4 regions of the Pectobacterium araliae genome follow, and region 1 is predicted to be linked to each of the others. Evidence: predicted binding sites of a transcription regulator. Region 1 holds the regulator's gene; each other region holds the start of a gene.
The links. The regulator CRP, encoded in region 1, controls carbon source genes, mostly activating them, when cyclic AMP is high. The targets are predictions, from matches to a motif close to ATGTGANNNNNNTCACAT.

Region 1 (7,905 bases):
AATGATGAACTGACACTGCGTGAGATTGAACGGCTGGCGCCCGAGCGGTTGGTGATTTCTCCGGGCCCCTGTACACCCGATGAGGCGGGCATTTCACTGGCGGCTATCCGTCACTTTGCTGATACGTTGCCTATTCTTGGCGTGTGTCTTGGCCATCAGGCGATGGGGCAGGCGTTTGGCGCGCGGGTGGTGCGGGCGCGGCAGGTCATGCACGGGAAAACCTCAGCAATTGCGCATAGCGATACGGGGATTTTCGCGGGACTAGCTCAGCCTTTGACGGTTACCCGCTATCATTCGCTCATTATTGATGCCGCCTCGCTACCCGATTGCTTTGAGATCACGGCCTGGAGCGAATATGAAGGGAAACGTGACGAAATTATGGGCGTCCGTCATCGCTCGTTGCCGCTGGAAGGGGTTCAGTTTCATCCTGAGAGTATTCTCAGCCAGCAAGGACATCAGCTTTTGGATAATTTCCTTAAAATTTAATCGTGTAGAAAGTTATTCTCTTCATCGGCTGATTTAATATTGCCTGTTATTGATTTTCTATGCATATTTATTGACTATATTTTCATTTCTGACGTAATGGACAGCAGAGTGAGGCAGCAAATGGCAGTAGAGCAGAAAGCAGTGACACGGGATACCCACGATAAGGTTATTTTGCCGGTTTATGCACCCGCGAAGTTTGTACCCGTGAAAGGTAAGGGGAGCCGTGTCTGGGATCAGGACGGCCGAGAATATATCGATTTCTCCGGTGGTATCGCGGTCACGGCGCTCGGTCACTGCCATCCTGCGCTGGTTAATGCGTTACAGCAGCAGGGCGAAAAACTGTGGCATACCAGCAATATTTTCACCAATGAACCTGCGCTACGCCTCGCCAGCAAACTGATCGATGCCACTTTTGCCGATCGCGTGTTCTTTGTTAACTCTGGTGCAGAGGCTAACGAAGCCGCCTTTAAGCTGGCGCGTTACTATGCGGTTAAACGCCATAGTCCGTATAAAACCAAGATCATCGCCTTCTACAATGCGTTCCATGGCCGGACGCTGTTCACCGTTTCAGTTGGCGGACAGCCTAAGTATGCCGATGGCTTCGGGCCTAAGCCTGCCGATATCGTGCACGTTCCGTTCAACGATCTCGCTGCCGTTAAAGCAGTGATGGACGATCACACCTGCGCGGTTGTACTCGAACCCATTCAGGGGGAAGGCGGAATTACCCCCGCTACGCCTGAATTTTTGCAGGGTGTTCGTGACTTGTGCGATCAACATAAAGCGCTGCTGGTGTTTGATGAAGTGCAGAGTGGGATGGGACGTACTGGTAAATTATTTAGCTATATGCACTATGGTATTACGCCGGACATCCTGACGACGGCTAAAGCGTTGGGCGGTGGTTTCCCGATTAGCGCGATGCTGACGACGGAAGAGATCGCTTCAGCGATGACGGTTGGGGTGCATGGAACCACCTATGGCGGCAACCCGCTGGCTTGTGCTGTGGCGGAAGCCGCGCTGGATATCATCAACACGCCAGAAGTGCTATCGGGCGTAGCGGATCGTCACGATCGTTTTGTCAGTGAACTGGAGAAAATCAATCAGCAGTACGGCGTATTTGATCAGGTTCGCGGGATGGGGCTGCTGTTGGGGGCAGAGCTGAAACCGCAGTGGCATGGCCGCGCGGGCGAGTTCCTGGCGGCGGCAACGGCTCAAGGGCTGATGGTGCTGATGGCGGGGCCGAACGTCATCCGCTTTGTACCGTCTTTGATCATTGATGAAGACGATATTGCGCAGGGGATGGAGAAGTTCGCCAACGCTGTCGCGCAGGTCGTTAACGCAGCAAACTGAGTTACGCGCTTAAAAGAGTAGCGATAAAAAACGTAGGGTGGCGGCCACGGATGGCACGCCATAAAAAAAGCGTGAGGCCGAGGCTTCACGCTTTTTTGTTGGTAGGGTACAGCGACAGGGGTTTAGCGAGTGCCGTAAACGACAATCGTTTTACCGTGCGCAGAGATCAGGTTCTGGTCTTCTAACATTTTCAGAATGCGACCCACGGTTTCACGCGAGCAGCCAACGATTTGCCCAATTTCCTGACGGGTAATTTTAATTTGCATGCCATCTGGATGCGTCATGGCATCAGGTTGTTTTGCCAGGTTGAGTAATGTTTGGGCGATACGTCCGGTCACATCAAGGAAGGCGAGGTTGCCGACTTTCTCAGAGGTAACCTGAAGTCTGCTTGCCATTTGCGCAGACAGACGCATGAGGATATCCGGGTTAACCTGAATAAGCTGGCGGAATTTTTTATAGGAAATTTCAGCCACTTCACAGGCGGTTTTTGCCCGAACCCAGGCACTGCGTTCCTGACCTTCTTCAAACAGGCCGAGCTCACCAATAAAATCGCCCTGATTAAGGTAGGAAAGAATCATCTCCTTGCCTTCTTCATCTTTGATTAGCACTGCAACAGAGCCTTTCACGATGTAGTAAAGCGTTTCTGCTTTTTCACCTTGGTGAATCAGCGTGCTCTTCGATGGATACTTGTGGATATGACAATGGGAAAGGAACCATTCGAGAGTTGGGTCTGTCTGCGGTTTGCCGAGAACCATTCGCTATCATCCTCTGTTGTAATTCACTGCGCAAATTACAGGGGTCAGAGTTCCCTGTACGGCGTGTTTAACTGCTAAAAAAATAAAATTCAGTCTAGGCAGAATGACGTCAGGGAATATACTGGAACCACTGTACCCTTGATTTTGCGGTTACTGCCTTGCTGCACCGTAAACGTGGTTGGGTATGTCTGGCTACGTCATCATCTTCTTCGTTTCTGGCTTTGTCCAGAAAAGGTCTATTCTATTTTCGTTTTAACACAGCTTTAAGGATGTGTCTTGTGTTGTCTCGCTTCAGCATGACAAAGCTCTGATTAACGCTGGTTTTTGTACAGTAACGGTATAAATTTTCAAAAAATTTTTAGTGGAGAGGCATTATGCAGGCTCGGGTAAAATGGGTTGAAGGCTTAACGTTTTTGGGCGAATCCGCATCAGGGCATCAGGTATTGATGGACGGCAATTCCGGCGATAAAGCGCCGAGCCCGATGGAAATGGTGTTGATGTCCGTAGGGGGATGCAGTGCGATTGATGTGGTGTCGATTCTGCAAAAAGGTCGCAACGACGTGGCGGATTGTGAGGTGAAATTAACCTCAGAACGACGCTCTGAAGCGCCGCGCTTATTTACCCATATCAATCTGCATTTTATCGTGACGGGAAAAGGGTTGACCGATAAAGCCGTCGAACGAGCCGTTGCCCTGTCAGCGGAAAAATACTGCTCTGTGGCATTGATGCTGGGCAAAGCCGTTGAGGTGACGCACAGTCACGAAATTAGAGTGCTGGCCTAATCCTTTTCTCTGGGCACTAATTCTGGTCACTTAAGCCTGTTATAAGGGGAAACACAGGGGGAGGTTCCCATGGGGAGGCCTCACCCCTGTGGTCGGCCCGCGTATCTCGGTGCTTATTCGATGGCTTTCCCTTCTATCAGCCGCTGCACCAGCGGCGCCATGATGAGTTCCATTGCCAGCCCCATCTTCCCGCCAGGAACGACTAACGTGTTGATGTGGGAGATAAACGAACCCTGTAGCATGGCGAGCAGATAGGGATAATCAATATTATCCAACCCTTGAAAATGAATGACGACGAAGCTTTCGTCCAGTGAAGGGATAGACTTAGCGGCAAACGGGTTAGAGGTATCCACGGTAGGCACGCGCTGGAAGTTGATGTGTGTGCGAGAGAACTGTGGCGTGATATAGGTGATGTAGTCTTCCATCGAGCGGACGACGGAATCCATCACCGCTTCACGCGAGTGACCGCGCTCATTGACGTCACGAATCAGCTTTTGAATCCACTCCAGGTTGACGATCGGCACAACGCCGACGAGCAAGTCGACATGCTGCGCCACATTGTTTTGTTCGGTGAACACACCACCATGTAGCCCTTCGTAGAACAGAATATCAGTGGGTTCCGGCATGGGTTCCCACGGTGTGAATGTCCCAGGAACCTGATTGTAGGGAATCGCTTCATCATAGGTGTGAAGATATTTACGCGTCTGGCCGCGACCATGTAAGCCATATTCGATAAACGCTTGTTCCAGCAGGCTGAAATCATTCGCTTCCGGGCCGAAATAGCTGATATGGCGCCCCAAATCACGCGCTTTGCGGATCGCCATGTCCATTTCCGGGCGGGTATAGCGGTGAAAGCTGTCGCCTTCTAACTGGGCTGCTCGTAGATCAAACTGCTGGAAAATCTTACGAAAGGCCAGACTGGTTGTCGTGGTTCCCGCTCCGCTGGAACCGGTAACCGCAATAATCGGATGCTGATGTGACATAAGGCGCGTGACTCCTCAAAAAAGACGTCATTAGTTATCATTGTTAGCATGTTTGGCGCGTTCTTTCACGCCTTTCGCCATGCTCAATAAGGGGCATGCCCTCCCGCATTGAGATGGTTGCGCGGCATAATATTGAGAGTTTCATGCAACTCAGACCACACCAAAACCACCTCGCCGGATTGAAGCTGACGGCGTATATCTTCTACTTTCTGCGCCAGCGACCGCTCCTGTTCGCCGTAATCGGTGCCTTCGCGCAGCACGAAAGATTCGATGATGTTATCCAGCGTTTCTGGATCGAGCTGTTGCCAGGGAATAATCACGCTAGGGTTCCTGAGTTAACGGGTTTCTGAGTAAAAGTGGTGCCTGAAGAAGAATCGGCGGCGCGGTCCAAAAAAGGGCTAAGCCAATGGGGAATGCGCTGTTCCAGCCACATTTCCGGTTTCAGCAACGTTCCTCCGACGAAGCCGACATGCCCACCGTGTTCCGTTAGCTGATACTCAATAGTAGACGGTAACTGCGCTATATCGGGAATGACCTCTGGCGTCATGAAAGGATCGTCCTTCGCGTGGATGATCAGCAGCGGTTTGCGTATTTGAGGCAACAGCGGCAGGGCGCTACAGCGTCGATAGTAGTCAGCGGCATCACGAAAGCCGTGGATACGCGAAGTAATGACGTCATCAAATTCTCGCAACTGGCGGATTCGCTTCAATTGCGGCAACTGAATCGGCAATGTGTCTGGGTAGGCTGCCAGCTTGCGACTGGCGTTTTGTTTCAACAGGTGCAACAGGTAGTGCTGGTAGACGCGGGAGAAGCCTTGTTCCATCCGGCGGCTACAGGGTTCGAGCATCAAAGGGGCGGAAACAATGACCGCAGCGGACAGGGAACAGGCTTCGCCCTGTTGGCCGAGTAAGTAAGCCAACATATTGCCGCCGAGAGAAACGCCGATAGCGGCGGTAGGCGCATTGCCCAGCGTCTCTTGCATCCAGTGTAGAAAATAGCAAGCATCGCTGGTTTCGCCGGAATGATAAATACGTTTCATTCGGTTAGGTTTGCCGCTGCACCCGCGAAAATGCATGATGACGGCCAGCCAACCGCGCTGTTTACAGGCATGTAGCAGGCCATGGGCGTAAGGGCTATGGAAACTACCTTCCAGCCCGTGGAACAGCACCACGCGCGGTTTGTGCCGCGCCAGTTCAGGGGCTTCGCTCCATGCCAGATCGACGAAATCACCATCAGGTAATTCGAGCGCTTGCCAGACTGGCGAGAATTGCGCGTGACGGCGAATCAGGCGCGGTAATAGCGTTTGCAGATGCGGGTTATGTGCGCCGCTCAGCGGACGGAAATGGTCATACATAAAGGATATGAAAATCTTGTTGTCGGCTCTTGTACGATCAATATCACACTGTTAGCTTCAATGCTGCCAGTTGGTACGACATTTGGGTCAGGAGCGCCCACAAATAATGGAACTAAGTTTATTTCTTTCGATGTTGGGGTTTTTGTGGGTGGCGGCCATTACGCCGGGGCCGAATAATATGCTGTTGACAACCTCGGGCGCGAATTTTGGCTTTATGCGTTCGCTGTGGCTGATGGTTGGCATCATGCTGGGGATGCAGAGCATTTTGCTGCTGGTCGCATTCGGTGTCGGTGGGTTGATTCTGATTTATCCTTCGCTGCACTTTATTTTGAAAGTCCTCGGTAGTGCCTATCTGCTGTGGTTGGCGTGGAAAATCGCCACGGCGGCTTACGAACAGTTGGAAACGACTGTTGCTCCCCCTCAGCCGATCCGACTTTATCAGGGGTGGTTGCTGCAATTCCTGAACCCGAAGGCGTGGCTCATGGCGTTGGGCGCGGTTGCCAGCTTTAGCCTGGCGGGTGAAGGTTATAACCAGTCTGTAATCGCCATAAGCGTCGGGATTGTGCTGGTGAATCTGGTTTCCGGCGTCATCTGGCTCGGGTTCGGCACGATGATTGGGCGACTGCTGCGCAGTAAGAAAGCGTGGATTATCTTCAATGTGTCAATGGGGCTGCTGACCGCCGCCTGCGTGCTGTTGATTTGGCATTAATGCTGATCTGGCTCAGATGAAGTAACGAGCGGTTTTCCGCTCGTTACTCCTTTCAGGACACAAATCTTAAAGCGAATCGCTCTGCATCATCTGCTCTAGCTGTTCCTGTGCGTCCAACCAGGACATTTCCGTTTCTTCCAGCTCGATTTTGACTTTGGTTTGTTGTTGCAAGCAGTCAGTCAGTTCGGCCTTGCGGCTGATGTCATAGATGGCGCTGTCCGCCAGTCGTGCTTCCAGCGCCGCCAGCGTTTCCCCCAACTTTTCCATCTGCTGCTCAAGATTGGTTATCTGTTTGCGCAGCGGCTGTGTTTGCGTTCTCAATTCGGCTTCGCGGCGTTTCTGATCTTTTCTGCCCTGCGCACTGTTGGCGGTATTCTCTTTTGGCGTTTCGTCGGCCGCATTTTCCTGACGTTGTAGGCCGACCAGCCACTGTTGGTAGTCTTCCAAATCACCGTCAAAGGGTTCTACTTTCTGGTCGTGTACCAGATAGAGGTCGTCGGTGGTAGAGCGGATCAGGTGTCGATCGTGCGAGACGACAACCAGCGCGCCTTCAAAATCGATTAATGCTTCGGTCAATGCCTGACGCATATCCAGATCGAGGTGGTTGGTTGGTTCGTCGAGCAGCAGGAGGTTCGGGCGCTGCCAGACGATCAGCGCCAGCACCAGACGGGCTTTTTCGCCGCCGGAGAAACGCTCGGTGATCTCCGTGACTTTGTCGCCCTGAAAACCGAAGCCGCCGAGATAGTCGCGAAGCTGCTGTTCCGTTTCCCGTTCTGCCAGACGCACCAGATGCTGCAATGGCGATTCGTCCGCACGTAGAAACTCTAACTGGTGTTGGGCGAAATAGCCGAGTTTCACGCCTTTTGCCAGCCCGATTTCCCCTTTCAGTGGGGCAAGTGTGCCAGCAAGCAGCTTGATCAGCGTGGATTTCCCCGCGCCGTTATGGCCGAGGAGCCCAATGCGGGAACCTGGCACTAAATTAAGTTTGATCGATTCGAGAATCAGTTTGTCGTTGTAACCTGCGCTGACCTTTTCCATCTTCATTAATGGATTGGGCAACGATTCCGGAGCGCGAAAACTGAAGCGGAACGGGTTATCAACATGCGCTGGTGCAATCATCTCCATGCGTTCCAGCATTTTTATTCGGCTTTGCGCCTGCTTGGCTTTGGTCGCCTGCGCGCGGAAGCGGTCAATGTAGTGTTGCAGGTGCGCGACACGCTCCTGCTGGTGCTCATAGAGCGATTGCTGCTGTGCGAGGCGAGTGGCGCGCTGGCGTTCAAACGAGGAATAGTTACCCGTGTACTCGTTGAGCGATTGCTGTTCGATGTGCAGAATTTTGGTCACCACCGGATCGAGGAAATCGCGATCGTGCGAGATTAGAACCAGCGTACCAGCGTAGTTTTTCAACCACTTTTCCAGCCAGATAACGGCATCCAGATCGAGGTGGTTGGTCGGTTCATCCAGCAACAGCAGATCTGAACGACAGATC
Region 2 (7,905 bases), 120 kb from region 1:
TTTGTGTTCGCTACCGGACGGCACCACATGGATGTCGCGCAGATCCGCGATAACCTCGGCATCAGTGCGTTTATGATTACCTCGAATGGCGCGCGTGTGCACAACTCGCAGGGCGAACTGATTTTCAGCCACAATCTGGATCAGGACATTGCTCGTGACCTTTACAGCGTCGTACACAATAACCCCGATATGCTGACGCACGTTTACCGTGATGATGAATGGTTTATGAACCGTCCGCGTGCGGAAGAAGAGCGTTTCTTCAAAGAGTCGATCTTTAAATACAAGCTGTTTGAACCTGCATTACTTGAGACCGATGGCGTCAGCAAGGTGTTCTTTACCTGCGATTCCCACGAGCAACTGTTACCGCTGGAAGAAGCGATCAACGCGCGTTGGGGCGATCGCGTCAACGTGAGTTTTTCGACGCTCACCTGTCTGGAAGTGATGGCGGGCGGCGTATCTAAAGGCCATGCGCTGGAACAGGTGGCGAAGATTATCGGCTTCTCGCTCAAAGAGTGCGTGGCGTTTGGCGATGGTATGAACGACTACGAAATGTTGTCGATGGCGGGTAAAGGCTGCGTGATGCAGAACGCGCATCAGCGCCTGAAAGATTTACTGCCGGATCGCGAAGTGATTGGCACTAACGCGGATAGCGCGGTGCCGAATTACCTGCGGGAATTGTTTCTGAAGTAATTCATCGCCAAGGCCGGTAGCGACGTACTGGGGGAGGCAGTTGGATAGGATGATGCGCGGCGTAGCAGGTACGCCGCGCAGACAATACACGTTAAAGGTTAAGCGCGGTTGGCTAATTCTGCTTTATGCTTTTTCTCATTCAGCATAACAACAACCAGCAGAAGTACCGCCATAATGCTGCCGCCGATCATCACCATGAAACCGCCGTCCCAACCGAAGAAGTCAACGGTGTAGCCAACGATGGCGCTGGCGGCAACGGAGCCACCGAGGTAGCCGAACAGACCAGTGAAGCCCGCTGCCGTACCTGCCGCTTTCTTCGGTGCCAATTCCAGCGCGTGCAGGCCGATAAGCATAACCGGGCCGTAAATCAGGAAGCCGATGATGATCATACACGCCATGTCCACACCCGGATTACCGGCTGGGTTCATCCAGTACACGATAGTTGCTATTGTCACCAGCGTCATGAAGAACACGCCCGTTGCACCGCGGTTACCTTTGAAGACCTTATCAGACATCCAGCCGCACAGCAGCGTACCCGGAATACCCGCATATTCGTACAGGAAGTAAGCCCAGGAAGACTTATCCAGCGCGAAGTGCTTAACTTCCTTCAGGTAAGTCGGTGACCAGTCGAGGATGCCGTAACGCAGCAAGTAAACGAAGACGTTGGCGATAGCGATGTACCACAGCAGTTTGTTCGGGAAAACGTACTGCATGAAAATCTGCTTAGCCGTCAGTTCTTCTTCGTCTTTTTCATTATAGTCAACTGGATAGTCGTTTTTATACTCTTCAACTGGCGGTAAACCACAGGACTGAGGAGTATCACGCATTAAGGCAAACGCAATCAGCGCAACCAGAATCGCGGCGAAAGCTGGCATGTAGAGTGCCGCTTTCCAGTCGTTAAACCAGGCCATACCCAGCAGGAACAGCAGAGGTGGCAGCCCGCCGCCGACGTTGTGAGCACAGTTCCATACCGACACAATGCCGCCACGTTCTTTTTGTGACCACCAGTGAACCATGGTGCGCCCGCACGGTGGCCATCCCATTCCCTGGAACCAGCCGCACAAGAACAGCAGGACGAACATGACGGCAATGCTGGATGTTGCCCACGGTACAAAACCCATGAACAGCATAACGGCAGCGGCCAGAATCAGACCAGCAGGCAAGAATACTCGCGGGTTGGAACGGTCAGATACCGAACCCATGATGAATTTGGAAAAGCCGTAGGCGATGGAGATACCGGACAGTGCAAAGCCAAGATCGCCGCGCGAGAAGCCCTGTTCAATCAGATAAGGCATTGCCAGGGTGAAGTTTTTGCGTACCAGATAGTAAGCGGCGTAGCCAAAAAAGATCCCCATGAAAATCTGCCAGCGTAAGCGGCGATAGAGGGGATCGACACGATCCTGCGACACGCGTGGCTGGTGGGCTGCGGGCCTAAAAATACTCAGCATAGATATCTCCAATGCGAAAAAAAACGATAGCTTTTTTGTTCTATTACGAACGTTATTGTAAGGGGATAGCGTGCAAATGAGTGTGATTCATGACGCTAATGTTACACTTTTATGAAACTGTGACGATTTTTGCGCTCATGTTAACAGAATTGGAAAATTACACTGTGTGGTTTTAGTGATGTAAATCACACTTATTGTTTTTAAACTCCCATTTATTTTCGTTTAGTGTTCGTTTTTGCTCTTTATCAAACATTAACCCTTCTTTTTGTGTCCCAATAGCAACATACATACCCTCCGCCTGAAGTGAGAGCAGAATGAAAAACACGGGGAACTGGCGTGAAACTGACGTGGTTGTCATCGGCGGTGGCGCAACGGGGGCGGGTACGGCACGGGATTGTGCCCTGCGTGGACTGCGCTGCCTGTTACTTGAACGTTATGATATTGCGACCGGAGCGACCGGGCGTAATCACGGCTTATTACACAGCGGTGCCCGCTATGCGGTAACCGATGGCGAGTCTGCCCGTGAATGTATTGAAGAGAACCAGATTCTCCGGCGGATCGCTCGCCATTGCATTGAACCTACTGATGGTCTGTTTATCACCTTGCCGGAAGACGATCTCGGCTGGCAGGCGCAGTTTATCACTGCCTGTCAACAGGCAGGGATTGGCGCTCAGGCGTTGGATCCGCAGGAAGCGCTACGGCTGGAGCCAGCGGCAAACCCTACATTGACTGGTGCGGTTCGCGTGCCGGATGGCTCTGTCGATCCTTTTCGCCTGACGGCGGCCAACATGATCGATGCCTGCGAGCACGGCGCGGAAGTGCTGACCTATCATGAGGTCATCGGGCTGATTCGTCAGGGCGATCGTATTACCGGTGTGCGCGTTTTCGACCATAAAAAAGGTGTAGAAACAGAAATCTATGCACAGGTGGTGGTCAACGCGGGCGGTATTTGGGGGCAACATATTGCGGAATATGCCGATCTGCGTGTGCGCATGTTCCCGGCAAAAGGCGCGCTGTTGATTCTTGGCCACCGCATCAACAACATGGTGATCAACCGCTGTCGCAAACCGGCGGATGCCGACATTTTGGTGCCGGGCGATACCATTTCGCTGATTGGCACCACTTCAACTCACATCGATTACGATCAAATCGACAACATGCTGGTGACGCCTGCTGAGGTGGAAACGCTGATGCGGGAAGGCTCAATGCTGGCACCGAAGTTGGCGAGCACGCGCATTCTACGTGCCTATGCAGGCGTCCGCCCGCTGGTTGCCAACGATAGTGACCCTAGCGGGCGTAGCGTGAGTCGCGGCATTGTGCTGCTTGACCATGCCAGCCGTGACGGGCTGGAGGGATTTATTACCATCACTGGTGGCAAGCTGATGACCTATCGTCTGATGGCAGAATGGGTGACTGACGCGATCTGCAAGAAACTGGGTCATGACGTAGCTTGCTCAACGGCACAGACGCCGTTGCCCGGTTCTGAATCGCTGGAGGATGTGAAAACCGCGCCTCATGCTTTATCTGCGTATCCTGCGGCAAAACCGCTCTCTGCGCCGTTGCGCGGTTCGGCGATTTATCGCCACGGTGAACGTGCCGGGCGAATGCTATCCGGTGAACGTTTGGATCGTAGTCTGGTGTGCGAATGTGAGGCCGTGACGGCAGGGGAAGTGCGCTACGCCGTGGAATCGTTGCAGGTGAACAACCTGATTGATTTGCGTCGGCGTACTCGTGTTGGCATGGGAACTTGTCAGGGTGAGTTGTGCGCCTGCCGCGCGGCGGGGTTGTTGTGCCGTCTGGGGACTGCGACGCCGGAGCAATCGCTCACGCAGCTCAGCCAGTTTTTGAACGAACGCTGGAAAGGGATTCGCCCGATTGCCTGGGGCAATGCGCTGCGCGAAAGTGAGTTTACCAGTTGGATTTATCAGGGATTGTGCGGCCTGACGGCCAGCGACAGTCAGGAGGATCGTCATGCGCTATGACGTTGTGATTATCGGTGGCGGACTGGCGGGATTGACCTGCGGCATTCGTTTAGCGGAGCAGGGAAAACGCTGTGCGATTGTCAGCGCGGGGCAGAATGCGCTGCATTTTTCTTCCGGTGCGCTGGATTTACTTTCCCATCTCCCTGACGGACAGCCCGTGAGCCAGCCGCTTGATGCGTTGAATGAGTTGGCGCGTCAGGCTCCTCATCACCCGTATTCCCGTATAGGCGCGACGGCGCTAGCGACTTTGTTGCCACAGGCTGAGGCGCTGCTGGAACGTAGCAACATCACTCTGCTGGGCGACCATCACCACAATCACTGGCGTATGACGCCGTTAGGTAAGTTTCGTGCATGTTGGCTAAGTCCGGTTGATGGCGTCACGCGTGGTCTGCCGGATTCCTGTTTTGGCGACAATCCACTCATCGCCGGGATTGAAGGCTTTCTGGATTTTCAGTCTCGTATTGTGGCTGGCACGCTTCAGACGCAGGGTGTTGCGGCACGTAGCGATGAGCTCAAGCTGCCGGTGTTGGATCGGTTACGTCAAAACCCCAGCGAATTCCGTGCGGTAAATATCGCCCGTGTGCTGGATCGACCGGAAAATCGCGCGACGCTGGTGGAAGAGTTGTCGCTTCTGGCCAACGGCAACGATGCCATCATCATGCCTGCCTGTCTGGGATTGGACAGCCCCGAGATCGTGCGTGAACTCGCTGATGCATTAGGTAAACCGGTGCTGCTGCTGCCGACCTTACCGCCGTCGGTACTCGGATTGCGCTTGCATCAGGCGCTGTCGCAGCGTTTCCGCCAACTGGGTGGCATGGTGATGCCGGGCGATCGCGCGGTGCGTGCATCGCTGTCGCCGCAGGAGATCGCTGTTCATAGCCACCACCACCGTGATATTCCGCTGCGGGCGAAGCATGCGGTGTTGGCGAGCGGGAGTTTCTTTAGCAATGGGTTGGTAACACAGTTCGATCGGGTGGCTGAACCCGTCTTCGGGCTGGACATTCGGTTTGCTGACCAGCGCGAGGGGTGGAGCCAGCAGGACGTGTTTGCGCCGCAGCCTTATATGCAATTTGGCGTGATTGTCGATGAGCATCTGCATCCGCATATCGGGGGAGAAACGGTCAATAATCTGTATGCGATGGGTGCGGTGCTGGAAGGTTTCGACCCTATTGTGCAGGGATGCGGGGCGGGGGTTTCCTTGCTCAGCGCACTTCATGTTGCCGAACAGATTCTGAAGGAGGGCAATCCATGAGCCTGCTTAGCGATAACAGTTTTGAAGATTGCATCAAATGTACCGTCTGTACCACGTACTGTCCGGTGTCGCGTGTGAATCCGCTTTATCCTGGCCCGAAACAGGCCGGGCCGGACGGTGAACGCCTGCGGCGTAAAGATCCGGCGCTGTACGACGATGCGCTGAAATACTGCACCAACTGCAAACGCTGTGAGGTGGCGTGCCCGTCGGATGTCAAAATTGGCGACATCATTCAGCGTGCGAAAGCGACGCACAGCAGTCACAAGCCAACGCTGCGCGATGCAATTCTGAGCCACACTGACTTCATGGGGTCGATAGCCACGCCGTTTGCACCGCTGGTGAATACGGCTACCAGCCTGAAGCCGGTGCGCCAACTGCTGGATAAGGCGTTGAAAATCGACCATCGTCGCCAACTGCCGAAATACTCGTTCGGCACCTTCCGGCGCTGGTATCGCCAACAGGCGGCAAAGCAGCAGACCTATGATGAACAGATCGCTTACTTCCACGGCTGCTATGTGAACTACAACCATCCACAACTGGGTAAAGATCTGGTTCAGGTCTTTAACGCGATGGGTATTGGCGTTCAGTTGCTGAATAAAGAGAAATGCTGCGGTGTGCCGCTGATCGCCAATGGTTTTCACGACAAGGCGAGGAAGCAGGCGCATGCGAATATCAAATCGCTGGATGAGGCGATCAATCAGAAATCCCTGCCGGTGGTCGCGACGTCATCCAGCTGTACGTTCACGCTGAGGGACGAGTACCCGCATCTGCTGGGCGTGGATAACAACCACGTGCGTGATGGCGTTGAACTGGTGACGCGTCAACTCTATCGCCTGTTGGAAGAAGAAGGGCGAACGCTGCCGCTGCGTAAATTGCCGCTGCGGGTGGCGTATCACACGCCCTGCCATCTGGAACGTATGGGCTGGACGGCGTATACCTTAGCGCTGCTGCAACGTATTCCCGGTCTTGAACTGGTGATGCTGGATTCCCAGTGCTGCGGCATTGCAGGCACCTACGGTTTTAAAAAAGAGAATTACGCGACCTCACAAGGCATTGGCGCTCCGCTGTTCCAGCAGATTGAAGAAAGCGGCGTTGATATTGTGGTGACGGATTGCGAAACCTGTAAATGGCAGATTGAGATGTCGACCAGCAAAAAGTGCGAACATCCGATCACCCTGTTGGCAAGGGCATTAGCGCAGCCAGAGTAGCAAACAGAAGGGGAGCAAAACGGGCTGTTCTTCCGTCCGTATTGAGAATAAGAATTTATCGCAAAAAGAACTTTACAAGTGCGAATGATAATGATTATTATTGCTGTGCGTTCTGGGGAACGGTGTCATGTGCCTGCGTTAATGGCGTTTATGACGATCCAGCTTCCCTGTGAAGGCACGACATTGCTCACATTGCTTCCAGTATTATTTAGCCAGCTCGGGTGCTGGCTTTTTTTTTGCCTGCCTTTCATCGACAAGCCTTCGTGATTATCTGAGCCTCGTTGTTTTTGTGGTCGACGCCATTAGCCTCTCTATTATTTAAACTATAAACAGCACTGGCGATGTCTATGAAGAGCGAGCATTGATGATTTCTTCCTGAATACGTGATCTGCGACTGCATCGCTAAGAAATCAATGAATTAGTGAAAAGCTGGCGATTGATGGGTGCCTCATACCTTTTTGAAACAAAATGCGGGTGTAGTGCTAAAAAATAATGGTCAGGCACCATTCTCTAAAAAGAACCCGTTTTCCAGTTATCTCGGGCGTGACGTACAAACGGGCTGTACTCTGGTGCGTCAGGTTTCAATGTCATATCATCATTAAAATCTTCTTTTTTATTAAAGGGAATGATCGGCCACTCACTCAGGTTGGTGAGCCTGTTTTCAAAGACCTGCACTTTCTTATTAAGGCTCTCCTGCTGTTTTTCTTTCGCTGTCCCATCCAGTCCTCCGCGCACGCCATGAATAAGGTAGGGTTCGAGCACGGTATAGCCTATATAGTGCAAGGCATGTATGGGGGGCCATAGCATTAAACGCATGTCACCATCTCGTCCGTTATACCCGCAAGCATTTGCAGAAGCGCCGGCTGAGACAGTAAGTAAAGCGCGTTTCCCCTTCATGACCCCATTTTCATGTCGATGCTGACTGTCATAAATTCCACCATAGACAAATATCCGATCCATCCACCCTTTCAGGATTGCTGGCATACCAAACCACCAGAAAGGAAAATGAAGCAGTAAAAGGTCGGAACGTTTTAATAGCTCAATATGCCTGGCGACGTCTTCTGGCAACTTCTGCATGTTCCAGTGATGCCGCTGTTCACGAAGCGTGTCAAACTTCTCGAATCCTTGGCGATCAGGGTAAAAGTTCTTCCCCTCGCATGGATCAAAATTTTCACTATATAAATTGATTGACTCAACAATAGAGCCTTGTTTTTCAAATATTCCAGCCGCTATTGAGGCCAAGTGAGTGTTAAATGAGTGAGATTCGGGATGGGCAGTGATAATCAGAACATTCATGATAATTCTCCGTGAATATGGTTCACTGC
Region 3 (7,905 bases), 540 kb from region 1:
GAAGATGAGCAGGTGCGTGTGAACCGCCTGACGCTACTGAGCCAACTGCGCGAACTGTTCTTGCAGGTTGCGGATATTTCCGTCCTGCAATAACGGTGATAGCGTTACGTAATCTTTCCCCGGGTTGGAAACGAGCTCGGGGAAAGATGTTTAGCTTGCAGCGAAGGCCATGTCACCTTTTATTTGAATGAATGATGTTAGTTGGGGATTATTTTTCATATGGCCGTGATTGTCTTGATTTGAATGACATTCAATGCAAAGTGCTTGTAAATTGTTTCTGTTATTATTATTTTTTTGTCCATCGCGGTGGTGGACATGTAAAAATTTATTTAAATCTTTACGTTCAAGAATTATTTTGCAAATTGCACATTGCCAATTAACTGACTCTCGATATTGTTTTGATATTATCTGGAAATCTTTGGAGTAATCATTAATCGGAGCGGTAACGTCATTATGCTCGGTATTGTACGTCGTTGCTGAATTTGGATAAACGCTAAAAAATTCTCTTAGATCAAAAGTAGAAAAAATATTTTCTCTATCCTGATATTTTCTAGAGTAGTTTTTCCAATTTAATGTTTCGAGACAAAATTTACATACATCTAAACTTTCCTCTCTAGTGATCCACTCTGTTTTTTCAGTATTCTGTGATTTTATTGTAAAAAGACCATCACTGCGGGTGGCTGCAACGTATCTTCCACTTTTATTATTTTCCCACATTCTTTGTAATGTTTTACAGTTTGCCAAGTGATATTTTGGCAAACTCATACTCCCACCATAAGATGCAACATCTCTTATATGAAGAATAACGCGTTTATCTTTATAATTAATCGTGTTGTCACTATTAATTTCTATTTCTAATATATCAATGTCTTTCCCTGTTGTTGAAAGTATTTTATCAAGAACAAGTGCGTCCATTTTTATATCAGCGATTGGTGGGATAATCTCCGCTTTCATTTCCTTACGTAGCTTATTGAAAATTGGCGATTCAAGAAAATTGGGAAGTTGAGAGACGAGAAACGAATCCATTATATTTTACTCCCTTTTTCTACAATATTGGCTACTTGGCGTTCAACATTCGTCCTGACACGAAATTCTACTCGTTGAGAACGCGCACTATCTTCAATCTGCTCTGGGGATGTGATCGTTTTCCCTTCTTTATCAATGGGCTTTGCTGAAGAAAATCCAATGGCGCGAACGTGATTTTTAAACCAACTTAAGGTACTTTTAGAGCCTGAAACTGCGGGCATATTCATAATATATGACAGAGTTGTCCGAGTTCTTGACTGAGACAGTTCCATGTTATGAAAATAAGCATCATTTTCACTTACACCAGTTCGCCACATCGTTGATGTATGTCCCTCAATGCGTATTTCCTCAATATTATTGATATATTTTTTATCAGTCATAATACTAAGGTAGCGAGGGATAAATTCATCTAAGATACTTTTAAATTCCGGCTTTAGCTCAGAGGAACTGGTCGTAAATAAAATATTTGGCTCTTGGAATCGTACTGTTAGATCTTCGTCGATTGTTGCATGCCAGCGTTTTAGATCGTCCTTGAATTCGTGCTGTAAGGCTTGACCAAGCCCCTGTAAGGTATTTCTATATACAGATGGGATCTTAACCATCTCCTGTACTTTTATCATATAGACAACGGAAATAAGTAAAAAGATCATCATTAGAGAGGTCATTAAATCACTCAGACTGATCCAAAAATCCTCTTTATCTACTTTTGGGCGAGTCAGTAATGGATTATTCATCTTCTATCCCCTTAAATTCTCGGATAGGCGTACTACGTCTCTTAGCTTTTCTGTTAGCGGATCGTAATCCTGTACAAATTTAGAAGACAGCGCCCCTAATTGTTGGCCGAGACTATCGAGAGATTTCTTCAACGCAGCCGCTAGAGCTGCATCTAATGTTTGAACCTGTTGCTCTGTTTTTTTATTCAGCTCGACAATATTATTTGTGACATCTTCATTGTGTTTCTGCATATATTTAGTGAGATCTTGAGAAAGGCGTGTTATCTGCTCTTGTAGCTCTGTGCCTGTTTGCTGCACAGATTTTTGCATTTCCTGATTTTGGTTTCTTATAGCATCAAACATTGTTTTTGAACTACCTATCATCTGGTTGCTAAAATCGGCTGTGGATGATTCCAATGTTTGCGTTACAGTATAAACACTATTTTCAATGGCTGTGGCGGAGGCTGTAGCTCCGTTCCTCACATCCTCTATGATAGCCATGATTCCTTTTTCTATTTCAGGGATACCTGTTTTTGAAGATTCAATTAATTCAGCTAGTTGTTTTAAATTTTCTTCTATACCTTTCTCTAAACTAGATATAGTCCCAATCGTTTGATGAATATCTTTTGCAACCTGAGTAAATGATTCTGACTGTGTCAGGACTTCGGTAAAGGATTGGGTCGCTTTCTGCATATTCGCTGTTGTTTGAGTTTGTTGAACAATCATCTCTCGTGTTTGTAGGCTGTATTGTTGTTGCCATTCATTTATTTTACCAACAGCTTCATTTAGCTGTTTGAAATTGTCGCCAAATTGTTCACCAATTTTCTCATTAAAATCATGAATAACTTCTTTTAATGCTTCAATTAATGCTTTTGAGTTGTTTTCAGTTTGATTTTTTGCAAACTCAGTGAATGCATTATGAATATTGGTTAGCTTATCGTTTTGATCTCCGCGCATTAATTTTAACTGTGTCAGCAAAGATGCGTCTTCATTTCCTGCGATAGCATAATGCAATCGGTGAATTGATTCTGTAGAGCTCTGTAGATGTTGGACAATATCGTCAATTGTGGAATCAGTGGGTGTTGGTTGGTTGCTTTTTGTTCTTACACCACGGAATGCATAGCGCCATTTTGTCATTAATGCACAAGCCACACCCGCAACAGAGGCCCAAAATGCGGTTTTTATACCATTAATCAGCTTTGGTAGGCTATTTTCCACATCATTCATATCGAATGATGCTAGGCCTAATGCAATGCCCAGAAAAGTTGCCAATATTCCTATAGTAATGAGGATTCCTGGCGACTCATGAGCTTTCTTCTCGGTAAAATTCTGATTGCTATAGATGAAGTAGGCAAGGATCACAGCAATAAAAAGCCATGTTTCAAGTGGTAATATATTAAGCATAGAGTAGTCAAATCGTCCGTTTGTTAAAAATAAGATAAAAATGAAGCTATCGTGCTAAAAGAATCACTTTTTATTTAAGGTCGTATATTCATTACCTTGGTAATAATTTTGTTTTGAAATCTATTTTTTCATATTGTCGAGTAACCTCACCTTTTGGGCGTTCCTTTTATTCGGATAAAAATGCGGGATGAAACGCAATTTTAATAATATGTTTCTGATTAAACAATAACCATACTGGCTTTTCTTTCTTTTGACCGTCGAGACTGGCCTTTTTCTACACAGCCAGTCCGATTCGACTATGCTTATATCGTAGAAAATCTTGTCATGGAAAATCCGTCGCCAGCGTGTTTCTGTCTGAGTAAAGCACGGCTGGCGGGGCAGTAAGCATAACAGGAGTAGGGAATGAGAAGGCTGATGACGTACCGTTCACGCTGGCTGCTGCCAGTTCTGGTTATTTTAGCGGCATTGCAGTTGGCTGCCTGTGGTGACAGCGAAGCCGATCAGCGGAAGGCATTCGTTGCGTTCCTGCAAAGCGTACAGTCGCAGCAGGATGGGAAACTGCCGACATTGACGGAAGAGCAGAAGAAGAATTTTGGCAATTTTGCCAACGATTATGCGATCTTAACCACCTTTTCTCAGCAATTTCATCAAGCTGTGTCCGGCAGTTTGACGCCGATGCTGGGGCAAGTTTCTCGAATTCGCGTCCCTAAAGACTATCTGACGCAGCGTGATGCGCTCAGGCAATCAGTCGGAACCATGAGCCTGTTGGCGCAGCATATTCAGGCGGCAAAAGCGCAGGCTGACAATGCCCACCGCGCGTTAAAGCAGCCCGAAGAGGTGCAAATTCCTTATGAGCGACTCTATGCGAGCACGGTAATACAGCCGAGTAATGCGTTGTTACCTGTTATTCCTAGCGCCACGTCGTTTGCACAAAGCCTGATTCAGGTTGGCGATTTCCTTCAGGCTCAGGGCGATCAGGCCGTATTTAACGGCGCATCTGTCCAATTCCGTACGGCACAGCAGGCGGTGCAATATAACAGTATGGTGGCGGCATTACCTGTGCAGCAGCAGAATGTAATGAATGCGCTCAGAGGAGTAAATGGCGTGAATTATCCCTAATAACCTCTTGGCGAGTCGATTCTGGATAAGAGGGGGTTGGCAGACCGAAGGGGAAAATAAATTGTGATTCTCATCACATAAACAAAACAAACATAGCACCATAAAATGTGATGCAAATCACATATTGGGTGCTGTATTTGTCTGAAAATCTGTTTAGTTTTTCATTTTTAACGGTTTTTTGTGAAGTAAATCACCTATTTGTATCGTTGATGTAGGGTGGTTGTGTGATTTTTGTCACGTTCCTGCCATGAGGTTGCGGTATGAAAACAGCGTGTTAGAGTCCGCGCTGCATACAGTAATAATGACGGAAATATTTTTGTGGCAAGCGGTGTTTTTATAACAGCTGAGCTTTCGGTAACCGTCGATATCTCGGTAAAAATAAAGCTGTCGGTGTTGCACCATCGCTGCGACTAATACACGTTGCCACGCCGTCTCACGATAATTACCACGCGCTCTTATTGTCAGCGCGTTTCAATAGGGGTGTGTTTTTATGCTTTCACCAGATATTAAGATCAAAGTGCAAAACTTTGGTCGCTTCCTCAGCAATATGGTGATGCCCAATATTGGCGCATTTATCGCTTGGGGTATCATTACCGCACTGTTTATCCCCACCGGCTGGATCCCCAATGATACGTTGGCGAAACTTGTCGATCCGATGATCACGTATTTGCTGCCATTATTGATTGGTTATACCGGCGGACGTCTGGTATTCGGTGAGCGTGGTGGTGTGGTGGGTGCCATTACGACGATGGGGGTGATCGTCGGGACTGATATCCCGATGTTCCTCGGCGCCATGATAGTCGGTCCGTTGGGTGGCTGGGTGATCAAGCGTTTTGACCGCATAGTCGACGGTAAAATCAAGAGCGGCTTTGAAATGCTGGTCAACAACTTCTCTGCCGGTATTATTGGTATGTTGTTGGCAATTCTTTCGTTTTTGGCAATTGGTCCACTGGTTGAAGTCTTCTCTCAGGTGCTGGCTTCCGGCGTTAACCTGATGGTTCAGAACAACCTCTTGCCGTTTACGTCCATCTTCGTTGAACCTGCGAAAATTCTATTCCTGAACAATGCCATCAACCACGGTATCTTCTCACCGCTGGGGATTCAGCAGGCGACGGAAACTGGCAAATCTATTTTCTTCCTGATCGAAGCGAACCCAGGCCCGGGAATGGGCGTGCTGATGGCTTATATGTTCTTCGGTCGTGGTAACGCGAAAGAATCAGCCCCGGGTGCGGCGATTATCCACTTCCTGGGCGGGATTCACGAAATCTACTTCCCTTACGTGCTGATGAACCCGCGTCTGATTATCGCGGTAATTCTGGGCGGGATGACTGGTGTGTTTACGCTGAGCGTGCTGGGCGGTGGTCTGGTTTCTCCAGCGTCTCCAGGCTCGATTCTGGCGGTATTGGCGATGACGCCAAAAGGCGCTTACTTCGCTAACCTGGCCGCGATTGCAGCGGCTTTTGCGGTGTCCTTCATCGTGTCGGCAATTCTACTGAAAAGCACCAAGCAAAAAGAGGAAGACCTGAGCGAGGCAACACGTCGCGTGCAGGAAATGAAAACGTCCTCTAAAGGCACGGCGACTAACGTCGGTGTCAGTGGTGATATGAGCACCGTGCGTAAAATCATCGTAGCGTGTGACGCCGGTATGGGTTCCAGCGCGATGGGGGCTGGTGTGCTGCGTAAGAAAGTTCAGGATGCCGGGCTGACCAATATTTCGGTGACCAACAGCGCGATCAATAGCCTGCCGGACGATGTTGATCTGGTCATTACGCACCGCGATCTGACTGAGCGTGCGATGCGCCACGCGCCACAGGCACAGCACATTTCTCTGACCAACTTCCTGGATAGCGGTCTGTATAGCGATCTGGCGGCTCGTCTGGTGGCAGCACAGGGTACTGCGCAGCCTGAAGCCGTAACAACGCCTGCACCCGCTGTAGCTGACACGCCGACTAACCTGTTCCAACTGGGTGCTGGCAATGTGTTCCTGAATCAGCATGCGACAGACAAAGAGCAGGCAATTCGTTTCGCCGGTGAGCAACTGGTGAAAGGCGGCTATGTCGAGCCTGCGTATGTTGAGGCGATGCTGGAACGTGAAAAACTGACTTCCACCTATCTGGGCGAATCGATTGCCGTGCCGCACGGTACGATTGAAGCGAAAGACCGCGTGCTGAAAACAGGCGTTGTTTTCTGCCAATATCCTGAAGGCGTTCGCTTTGGCGATGAAGAAGACGAGGTTGCACGTCTGGTTATTGGGATTGCTGCTCGCAACAACGAACATATTCAGGTCATCACCAGCCTGACCAACGCGCTGGATGATGATGCCGTTATTGAACGTCTGGCACACACCCAGGATGTTCAGGAAGTCCTCGACTTACTCTCCGGTAAAAAGAGTGCCTAATTGACGTGGCTTGTGCCGCCTTCGGGCGGCCTCTTTTTATGTTTTTTTAAGGTTATGTCTCATGAAAGCATTACATTTTGGCGCGGGTAATATTGGCCGTGGATTTATTGGTAAATTGTTGGCAGATGCCAACGTCGAACTGACATTTGCTGACGTCAATCAGCCGCTGTTGGATGCTCTGAACAGCCGTACAAGCTACACGGTGCGGATTGTCGGTGATAACACGCGCCTTGATACCGTCAGCAACGTTAGCGCTGTTCACAGCGGCAGTCAGGATGCTGTCGCGCTTATTGCTGTGGCCGATCTGGTGACGACCGCAGTGGGGCCGCAGATTCTGGAAAAAATCGCCGGAACTATCGCTCAGGGGCTGGTTAAGCGTCATGACGACGGTAACACCCGGCCGTTGAACATTATTGCTTGTGAAAATATGGTGCGTGGTACCAGCCAGTTAAAACAACATGTGTTGAAACTGCTGCCGGAAGGCCATCAGGAATGGGTGGTTGAGCATGTGGGATTCGTCGATTCCGCCGTGGATCGCATCGTACCGCCTTCCGAAGCGGGTAGCGATGATGTGCTGGCGGTAACGGTAGAAACCTTCAGTGAGTGGATTGTCGATAAAACCCAGTTTTGCGGTGAACCGCCAGCGATTCCCGGTATGGAACTGACTGACAATCTGATGGCGTTTGTCGAGCGTAAGCTGTTCACGTTGAACACAGGTCATGCGATTACGGCCTACCTCGGTCGGCAGGCGCGCCATCAAACGATCCGCGATGCGATTCTCGATCCGAAGGTCAGAGCTGTGGTCAAAGGGGCCATGGAAGAGAGCGGTGCGGTACTCATCAAGCGCTACGGTTTTGATGCGGATAAGCACGCTGCCTATATCAACAAGATTCTCAGCCGCTTTGAAAACCCCCATCTGCATGATGATGTGGATCGCGTTGGCCGTCAGCCGCTGCGTAAGCTGAGTGCAGGAGACCGTCTGATCAAGCCGCTGCTGGGAACGCTGGAATACCATTTGCCGCATGATAACCTGATTACTGGCATTGCTGCCGCGATGCATTATCGCAGCGAGCAAGATCCGCAGGCGTTGGAGCTGGCTGAGTTAATCCACACCCAGGGTGTGCAGGCGGCGCTAGTGCAGATTTCTGGTCTGGATGCCGACAGCGAGGTTGTCGCGCAAGCAGTGAATGTGTATAACGCCATGCAGTAATCGGCGCGTCTCGTCACCAGGCAGGTGTGGTCTTT
Region 4 (7,905 bases), 1.4 Mb from region 1:
AGAATTGGGGATCCCAGTGATCGATGAGGCGGAAATGATCCGACTATTAGGGGCGTAAACGGATGGAAAAAGAAGACCTGATAGACATTGCCACGATGCAGATGCCCTTTGGCAAATATAAAGGGCGGGTGCTGATTGATTTACCAGAAGAGTACCTGCTGTGGTTCTCCCGCAAGGATGAATTTCCTCATGGTCGCTTAGGAGAATTGATGCAAGTTACGCTGGCAATCAAGATAGAAGGTCTGCAAGGGTTGGTCACGCCGCTGAAACGGCCCCGTTCCTGACAATCCGTTTCCTGCGGTAACTTTTGACGAAAAAAAGCGCTGGCAAGCGTGTTTCCTCACTCTCTTGCCAGTAATCACGTTGAGATGACGTCCGTTAACTACCGTATACGTTAATCGCGCTGTTTAGTCGCTTAGCCTGAAGGTTTAGTCCTTCTGCGGCATCGGTTGATTGCGTAACCATATCGGTATTGCCCTGTGTCATTTGTTCTATCTGTGCAATCGAGGTATTGATCAGGCTCAGTGCGGAAGTCTGCTCATGCGTTGCATTGCTGATCTCTTTGATCATGGTGGAGACCTGGAAGACTTCATCAATGATGTCGCTGATATGTTTACCCGCCGTTTCTACCATTGTGCTGCCCTGTTTCACACTTTCAACGTTGGCATCGATCAGGGTTTTGATTTCTTTGGCCGCAGAAGCGGAGTGCTGTGCCAGATTGCGAACTTCGGCGGCGACCACGGCAAACCCTCGCCCTTGCACGCCAGCGCGAGCGGCTTCAACAGCGGCATTCAACGCGAGAATATTGGTCTGGAACGCAATGCTGTCGATTACACCAATAATATCGACGATTTTATCGCTGGCGTTGGAAATGGAATCCATCATGCCGATGGTTTCCTTCATGATGTTGCCGCCTTTAAGCGCGGTGCTGCTGGCGGCTTCTGCCATTGTTGTCGCTTGGGCTGCCGTTTCTGCACTCTGCTGCACCGCAACGGTAATTTCTTCAATGGCAGCGGCGGTTTGTTGCAGATTTGCTGACGTTTCTTCTGTGCGGCTATTCAGGTCGACATTGTTTTCCGCCAATTTACGGCTGACATTCGTGATGCCGTTAACTTGCGTACTGACGTCATCGACAAGCGAATGCAGATTCAGGCCAAACTGGTTAACGGAACGTAGCAATAAGCCAATTTCATCTACCCGATTGAGGTGGATATGTTTTACTTTACGGCCTGATACCACATGCTGCGCCTGTTTGAGTATCGCCTTGATTGGCTGTGCAATTTGCTGCTGTAGAAACTGATCCATGATGACAATGAGCAGTAACGTCAGCGCCAACAGCCACAGTGGATTCATGCCACTGAAAGCAAGTAATGCCGGAATAAGCCCTACTGCCAATACCGCGGCACGCAAGCGCCAGCGGACTGACAATTTCTGCAAAAGCGACAGCGGCGAGAAGAAACCGGTGCGAACAACCAATCCTTTGTAGAATTTACGGCTACCTGCCTGCTTTTTCTGCACGGCGCTGTACAACATTTCGGCCGCTTTTATTTCTTCGGCGCTGGGTGTGTTACGTACCGAGATGTAGCCTGCCAGCTGCTCTTGCTGGTAAACCGGTGTAATGTTGGCTCGAACCCAGTAATGGTCACCGTTATTACGGCGGTTTTTGACTAATCCGGTCCAGCTATCGCCTTGTTTTAGCGTAAACCACAGATCGGCATAGGCTTCAACGGGCATATCGGGATGGCGCACAATATTGTGCGGCTGGTTGATGAGTTGCTCTTCAGAAAAACCGCTAACTTTAATAAAGGCAGAGTTGGCATAGGTAATGTGGCTGTGAATATTTGTTGTGGACATCAATATGGTGTCCATGTCTAACAGATACTCCTGCTGTGTGACAGGTGTATTTAATCTCATTAGAAACCCCGGCGTACGTATCCCGCTCAGTTTCCAGGTTCAGCCACGCTGGCTACTTTTCTCGTCTCTGCTGCTCTGGTTATTACAGAGGATGAAACGCAGTGTCGCTGCCGAATGGTGAGTCCCGTGAAATCTGTCAGGCATATTGCTGTGTAAATATTCAAGTTATTCAAGTAGGTATACTGAAATTTTTTTGGGTGGTTTACTCGTTTATATAAAATAATGCCAGACACTACTTATAATGATCGAGATATTAACCCTATATTGTGCGTGATGGAGATTTTGTAACTGTGTATTTGTAACAAATATTTCATCAGTGTTAGCACGCTTTTTCAGCAAGCATAAATTTATGATGGGGACGGTTATCTGTCAATTGATTCATTTTATTGGTAATAAATAATTGGTAAGAAAATGATTAAAAATAGGTGGGTGTAAAATAGAGGTTTTTCTTAAAAAGTGTTTTGGAATCGATGAAATTGACGCTAAGAAAAATAACTTGTTAAGTTTTCTTTATTTTTTCTTTACGTGAATGAAATTAAATGTTGCTGCTCTGCTATTTATTCTTTTAATTACGGCCTTTCTTCCATTTTTATTGATGCTGAATTTATTGCAGATCAAATAACGCGATCCGCAGACCAGATAATGATTCTGGCCTGCGGGGAACGATAATCAGGTTACCGGGGCTGGGTTGAAAACGGCCAGTGCGTTGTGAAGCCCCCATTGATCGGACCAGGTTTTTTTCCTGCCGCTGGCGATATCCAAAATGAAATGGAAAAGCTGCCAGCCAACGTCTTCAATTGTGGCCTCTCCAGTCGCAATCGTACCTGCATCAATATCCATCAGGTCATGCCAGCGGTTCGCCAATGCGGTTCGGGTCGCCATTTTGATCACGGGTACGGCCAGCAGGCCATAAGGCGTACCGCGGCCAGTGGTGAAGACCTGCACGGTGATGCCAGAAGCGAGCTGCTGTGTGCCACAGACAAAGTCGCTGGCTGGCGTTGCGGCGTAAATCAGCCCGCGTTTGGTTGGGCGTTGACCGGGGGACAGGACTTCGACAATGGCGCTGGTGCCAGATTTAGCGATGGAGCCGAGCGCTTTTTCCACCACGTTTGCGAGGCCACCTTTTTTGTTGCCCGGCGATGGGTTGGCGCTACGGTCAGTCTGACCGCTGTCGAGATAATTATCGTACCAGGCCATTTCTTCCAGCAGACGTTTACCGACTTCTTCATTGATGGCGCGTGGCGTTAACAGATGGATGGCGTCGCGCACTTCGGTCACTTCGGAGAACATGACGGTCGCACCGCAGCGTACCAGCAGGTCGGATGCAAAACCCACGGCCGGGTTCGCGGTGACGCCGGAGAACGCATCGCTGCCGCCACACTGCATGCCGACAACCAACTCTGATGCCGGACAGGTTTCACGCTGACGTTTGTTCAAGCGTTGCAGGTGTTTGTCTGCCATCGTCAGAATGTCATCCACCATCGATCTGAAACCAACGTGGTGTTCATCCTGCAAGCGGACAATGCTGGTGTCGTCGAGAGAGATAGCCTGCACATCAGGTGTCCCTTCCAGCAGGCGTTCCGGCTGTAATTTTTCACAACCCAGACCCACCACCAGTATTTCGCCACCAAAATTTGGGTTCAGCGCCAGATTGTGAATGGTGCGAATGGGAACCACGGCGGCAGGGGCATTGATTGCTACGCCACAGCCATAGAGGTGATTGAGTGCGACCACGCCATCCACATTGGGATAGTTGGGCAATAAATCCCGTTCGATAATTTTGACCACATAGTCCACGACGCCCGCGACGCAGTGCACGCTGGTGGTAATGCCTAGCAGGTTTTTCGTACCTACGCTGCCATCGGCATTACGGTAACCTTCAAAGGTATAGCTTTCCAGTGGCGGAAGCGCGGGGGGAATTTTGGTTGCCAGCGGCAGGGTTTCCAGCGCAGGAGCCTGAGGTAACTCGACCAGCGATTCGTCAATCCAGCTTCCTCGGGCAATATCGCGCAGTGCATACCCGATAATTTCACCATAGCGGATGATTGCGCCTGCTTTGGTGATATCCACAAGGGCAACTTTGTGACCCTGTGGAACATGTTCAATTAATTCCAGGTCATCATTAAAACGGGTTCCGGCACGTAAGCCATTATTATTAACAACAATGGCAACATTATCAGAGTCGTGCACCTTAATATAAAGTGGCTGCTCTTGCGCAGCATTACTTTCTGATTTATCTGACATGATGCAAGCCTTTATTATTGGTTTATCAGAAACACGGTGGTAACCATTACCACGCTATTACTTCATTGCTCGCTAATGAGTATACGTGAGGTTCCCTTCTCGTACATTATGCAATTGACCTAAGCCGGGGCTTTTTGTTTCTTATTTATCAGGCTAAGTTCCAGTTTTTGGTGAGTTTGATCACATTCTGCCTGCACGCGGTTTCCTAGGGGAAATTGGAAATAATGTGTATGAATGTAAAAAGAGAATAACGGCATTTTTCGTGAAACACCTCGCACTATATAGGGCAAGTGCACCAACATATTCCAAAGGACATTTTTAATGTTGTGCTTTTATCTAGTGAGCCATCAGCAGGTAAAAATTATAATGTTCCTGCGAGTTGAAGATGTCAGCTAATTACTCTGAAGCTATATAGCCTGGCTATTCGCAAAAAAAATTAAAATGGGAATTTAACTACACCCTAAATAATCCACCGATCTTCATTCTGATAACCCTACGCCGTTATCTGTTATTTGGAATGAATGAGCGAACCGCGATTGAAGCAGGAGTTCATCATGAATACAGTAAGCTCAGCAGCTGGCGCGATACAAAAGAGAACAAACGCCCGCTACTGGATTGTCGTGATGTTGTTTATTGTCACGTCATTTAACTATGGAGACCGCGCCACTATCTCGATAGCGGGCTCTGCCATGTCAAAAGATATCGGCTTGGATGCCGTCGGTATGGGGTATATCTTCTCTGCCTTTTCCTGGGCTTATGTTATCGGCCAAATCCCAGGCGGGTGGCTGCTCGATCGCTTCGGCTCCAAACGCGTTTACTTCTGGAGTATTTTTACCTGGTCACTCTTTACCTTGTTGCAAGGGTTCGTCGATCTCTTTCCTACCACGTCATCTATTATCATTTCGCTATTCTTACTGCGCTTTATGGTGGGGATTTGTGAATCGCCTTCTTTCCCTGGTAATAGTCGTATCGTTGCCGCCTGGTTCCCTGCACAGGAACGTGGTACTGCCGTAGCGATTTTTAACTCGGCGCAATATTTTGCCACGGTGATTTTCGCTCCTATCATGGGGTGGTTGGTGCATGCAGTCGGTTGGGCGCATGTGTTCTGGTTCATGGGCGGGTTAGGTGTGATCCTTAGTTTCGTCTGGCTGAAAGTGATCCATGATCCGAAAGATCATCCTGGGGTGAATCAGGCGGAGCTGGATTATATCGAAGCGGGTGGCGCACTGGTAAATATGGATGCGGCAGCCAGTAAGGCTAAGGTGCCAGCAGAAGAAAAATGGTTCCAGATTAAGCAACTGCTCACTTCACGGATGATGGTTGGTATTTATCTCGGTCAATATTGTATCAACGCGATGACTTATTTCTTTATTACCTGGTTCCCTGTTTATCTGGTTCAGGCAAGAGGGATGTCAATTCTGAAGGCTGGTCTTGTCGCCTCTGTTCCTGCAATCTGCGGTTTTGTGGGCGGCGTATTGGGTGGGGTGATTTCCGATTATTTAATGCGTCGGACCAACTCGCTGACCTTTGCCCGTAAAACACCGATCGTCCTGGGTATGTTGCTTTCTATGTCGATGGTTATTTGTAACTATGTTTCGACAGAATGGGTGGTTATTGCGTTCATGGCGCTGGCATTCTTCGGTAAAGGTATTGGTGCATTGGGCTGGGCGGTGATGGCGGATACCGCGCCAAAAGAGATCAGCGGTCTGAGTGGTGGCCTGTTTAATATGTTTGGTAATATCTCCGGTATCGTGACCCCAATTGCTATCGGCTATATCGTCGGAATGACAGGCTCTTTTAATGGTGGCTTAGTTTATGTCGGGATTCATGCACTGGTTGCCATCGTCAGCTACTTGTTCATCGTACAAGATATTAAACGTATTGAGTTGAAGCCGTTCGTTAAGCGTTAAAGCCATTCGCTATAGCATTAATCTGCCTGTTGGCAATGATATAAAACGCTGCGCTGTCATATTGATGGCGCAGCGTTTTGCCATTGATTTATGTCATGAAAAGTAGGGAGATATTTCTTCAACGTCGGGTGCCAATGGTACGTATTCCGGTGTTTATCAGGCAGAAATTCGCTTTTCCTCGTTTTCGTGAAACATCTCCCATTCGATTGTGATAATGACATATTTAATCTGCATTTAGATAGGGAATGCTGTGCTATTGCCCAATGAGTTGTGAAATAAGAAAACTTATACTTTTTACTGAGGTTGGTAAGGCGACACGGAGTACGACACCGCTTTTCTGACTGTGTTATTTCGGTATTAAGGTAGTTATACCTGTTTTTATTCTGGTAACCCTACAAGCATGGTTCATTCCAATCAGAGTAAAAACCAGGTCGCGCTAATAAAGTAGGAAAACAACATGAAATCATCTACTGGTGCACCATCTGTTTTTTATTTCTGTATGACTGAATTATTTTCACCTGCCAAAATGCATTCCTGCATTTTGGCAACCATCGGAAACTCAAGCGTCAATCCTGTGCGCTCCATTCATGACGGGAGCCTGTAATGACAAGCTTTTCAGCGACGCCTGTCATTACCGAGATGAAAGTTATCCCCGTTGCAGGCTATGACAGCATGCTGCTGAACATCGGTGGTGCACATGGCGCTTACTTCACGCGTAACCTCGTCATTTTAACCGATAGCGCCGGGCATACTGGTGTCGGCGAAGCGCCCGGTGGGGACGTTATTTATAACACGCTGGTCGAGGCTATTCCCCGCGTGAAAGGCGAACAAATCGCCCGTATGAACCGTCTGGTTCATGACATTCATCTCGGCAATCAATCTTCTGATTTTGACTCCTTCGGCAAAGGTGCCTGGACGTTTGAGCTGCGTGTGAATGCGGTGGCAGCGCTCGAAGCGGCGCTGCTCGATCTGCTGGGACAATTTATGGGGGTCCCCGTTGCCGAGCTGCTGGGACCGGGTAAACAGCGTGATGAAGTCACCGTGCTCGGTTATCTGTTCTATATCGGCGACCGTACAAAAACGGATTTACCTTATTTATCGGGTGAGAACGTAGCGGGAGAGAAAGGCAAGCATGAGTGGTATCACCTGCGTCACCAGCAGGCGATGGACAGCGACGCGATTGTGCGTTTGGCTGAAGCCACGACCGACCGCTATGGATTTAAAGATTTTAAACTCAAAGGCGGCGTGTTGCCCGGCGAGCAGGAAATCGATGCTGTGAAAGCGCTGAAAAAGCGTTTCCCGGATGCGCGTATTACCGTCGATCCCAACGGTGCCTGGCTACTGGATGAGGCGATTGGTCTGTGCAAAGACATGAAGGGCATTCTGACTTACGCGGAAGACCCGTGTGGTGCTGAACAAGGTTTCTCCGGTCGTGAGGTGATGGCGGAATTCCGTCGTGCTACTGGGCTACCAGTCGCGACCAACATGATTGCGACCAACTGGCGCGAAATGAACCATGCCGTGATGTTGCAGGCGGTCGATATCCCGCTGGCCGATCCGCATTTCTGGACGATGCACGGCGCGGTGCGCGTTGCTCAGATGTGCGACGAATGGGGCCTGACATGGGGTTGCCATTCCAATAACCATTTCGATATCTCCCTGGCGATGTTCACACACGTGGGCGCGGCGGCACCGGGTAACCCGACAGCGATTGATACGCACTGGATCTGGCAGGAAGGGCAGCATCTGACCAAAGAGCCACTGCAAATCGTCAACGGCAAGATTAACGTGCCGGATCGTCCCGGTCTGGGGATTGAGCTGGATATGGAACAGGTCA

Region 2: glpT (glycerol-3-phosphate transporter) is a predicted target of CRP. The motif match lies at 2,312-2,329, and genes of this name have one in related genera.
Region 3: AACH44_RS20365 (PTS mannitol transporter subunit IICBA) is a predicted target of CRP. The motif match lies at 4,485-4,502, and genes of this name have one in related genera.
Region 4: garD (galactarate dehydratase) is a predicted target of CRP. The motif match lies at 4,327-4,344, and genes of this name have one in related genera.

The regions. Positions count from the first base shown of each region.
Region 1 is NZ_AP028908.1:356,896-364,800, forward strand. Features, by position in the region: gene AACH44_RS01570 (aminodeoxychorismate synthase component II) at 1-486, shown strand, start outside; gene argD (bifunctional acetylornithine/succinyldiaminopimelate transaminase) at 607-1,833, shown strand; gene crp (cAMP-activated global transcriptional regulator CRP) at 1,956-2,588, opposite strand; gene AACH44_RS01585 (OsmC family protein) at 2,963-3,370, shown strand; gene AACH44_RS01590 (phosphoribulokinase) at 3,484-4,353, opposite strand; gene AACH44_RS01595 (YheU family protein) at 4,437-4,673, opposite strand; gene AACH44_RS01600 (hydrolase) at 4,670-5,707, opposite strand; gene AACH44_RS01605 (LysE family translocator) at 5,814-6,416, shown strand; gene AACH44_RS01610 (ABC transporter ATP-binding protein) at 6,483-7,905, opposite strand, start outside.
Region 2 is NZ_AP028908.1:234,474-242,378, forward strand. Features, by position in the region: gene yigL (sugar/pyridoxal phosphate phosphatase YigL) at 1-690, shown strand, start outside; gene glpT (glycerol-3-phosphate transporter) at 789-2,138, opposite strand; gene glpA (anaerobic glycerol-3-phosphate dehydrogenase subunit A) at 2,453-4,120, shown strand; gene glpB (glycerol-3-phosphate dehydrogenase subunit GlpB) at 4,110-5,372, shown strand; gene glpC (anaerobic glycerol-3-phosphate dehydrogenase subunit GlpC) at 5,369-6,580, shown strand; gene AACH44_RS01080 (NAD(P)H-dependent oxidoreductase) at 7,091-7,876, opposite strand.
Region 3 is NZ_AP028908.1:4,480,892-4,488,796, reverse strand. Features, by position in the region: gene glyS (glycine--tRNA ligase subunit beta) at 1-93, shown strand, start outside; gene AACH44_RS20385 (hypothetical protein) at 151-1,026, opposite strand; gene AACH44_RS20380 (OmpA/MotB family protein) at 1,026-1,760, opposite strand; gene AACH44_RS20375 (hypothetical protein) at 1,764-3,143, opposite strand; gene AACH44_RS20370 (DUF3053 domain-containing protein) at 3,546-4,262, shown strand; gene AACH44_RS20365 (PTS mannitol transporter subunit IICBA) at 4,753-6,660, shown strand; gene AACH44_RS20360 (mannitol-1-phosphate 5-dehydrogenase) at 6,722-7,870, shown strand.
Region 4 is NZ_AP028908.1:3,571,752-3,579,656, reverse strand. Features, by position in the region: gene ligA (NAD-dependent DNA ligase LigA) at 1-58, shown strand, start outside; gene AACH44_RS16205 (DUF3820 family protein) at 63-284, shown strand; gene AACH44_RS16200 (methyl-accepting chemotaxis protein) at 379-1,914, opposite strand; gene garD (galactarate dehydratase) at 2,584-4,158, opposite strand; gene AACH44_RS16190 (MFS transporter) at 4,713-6,068, shown strand; gene AACH44_RS16185 (glucarate dehydratase family protein) at 6,672-7,905, shown strand, end outside.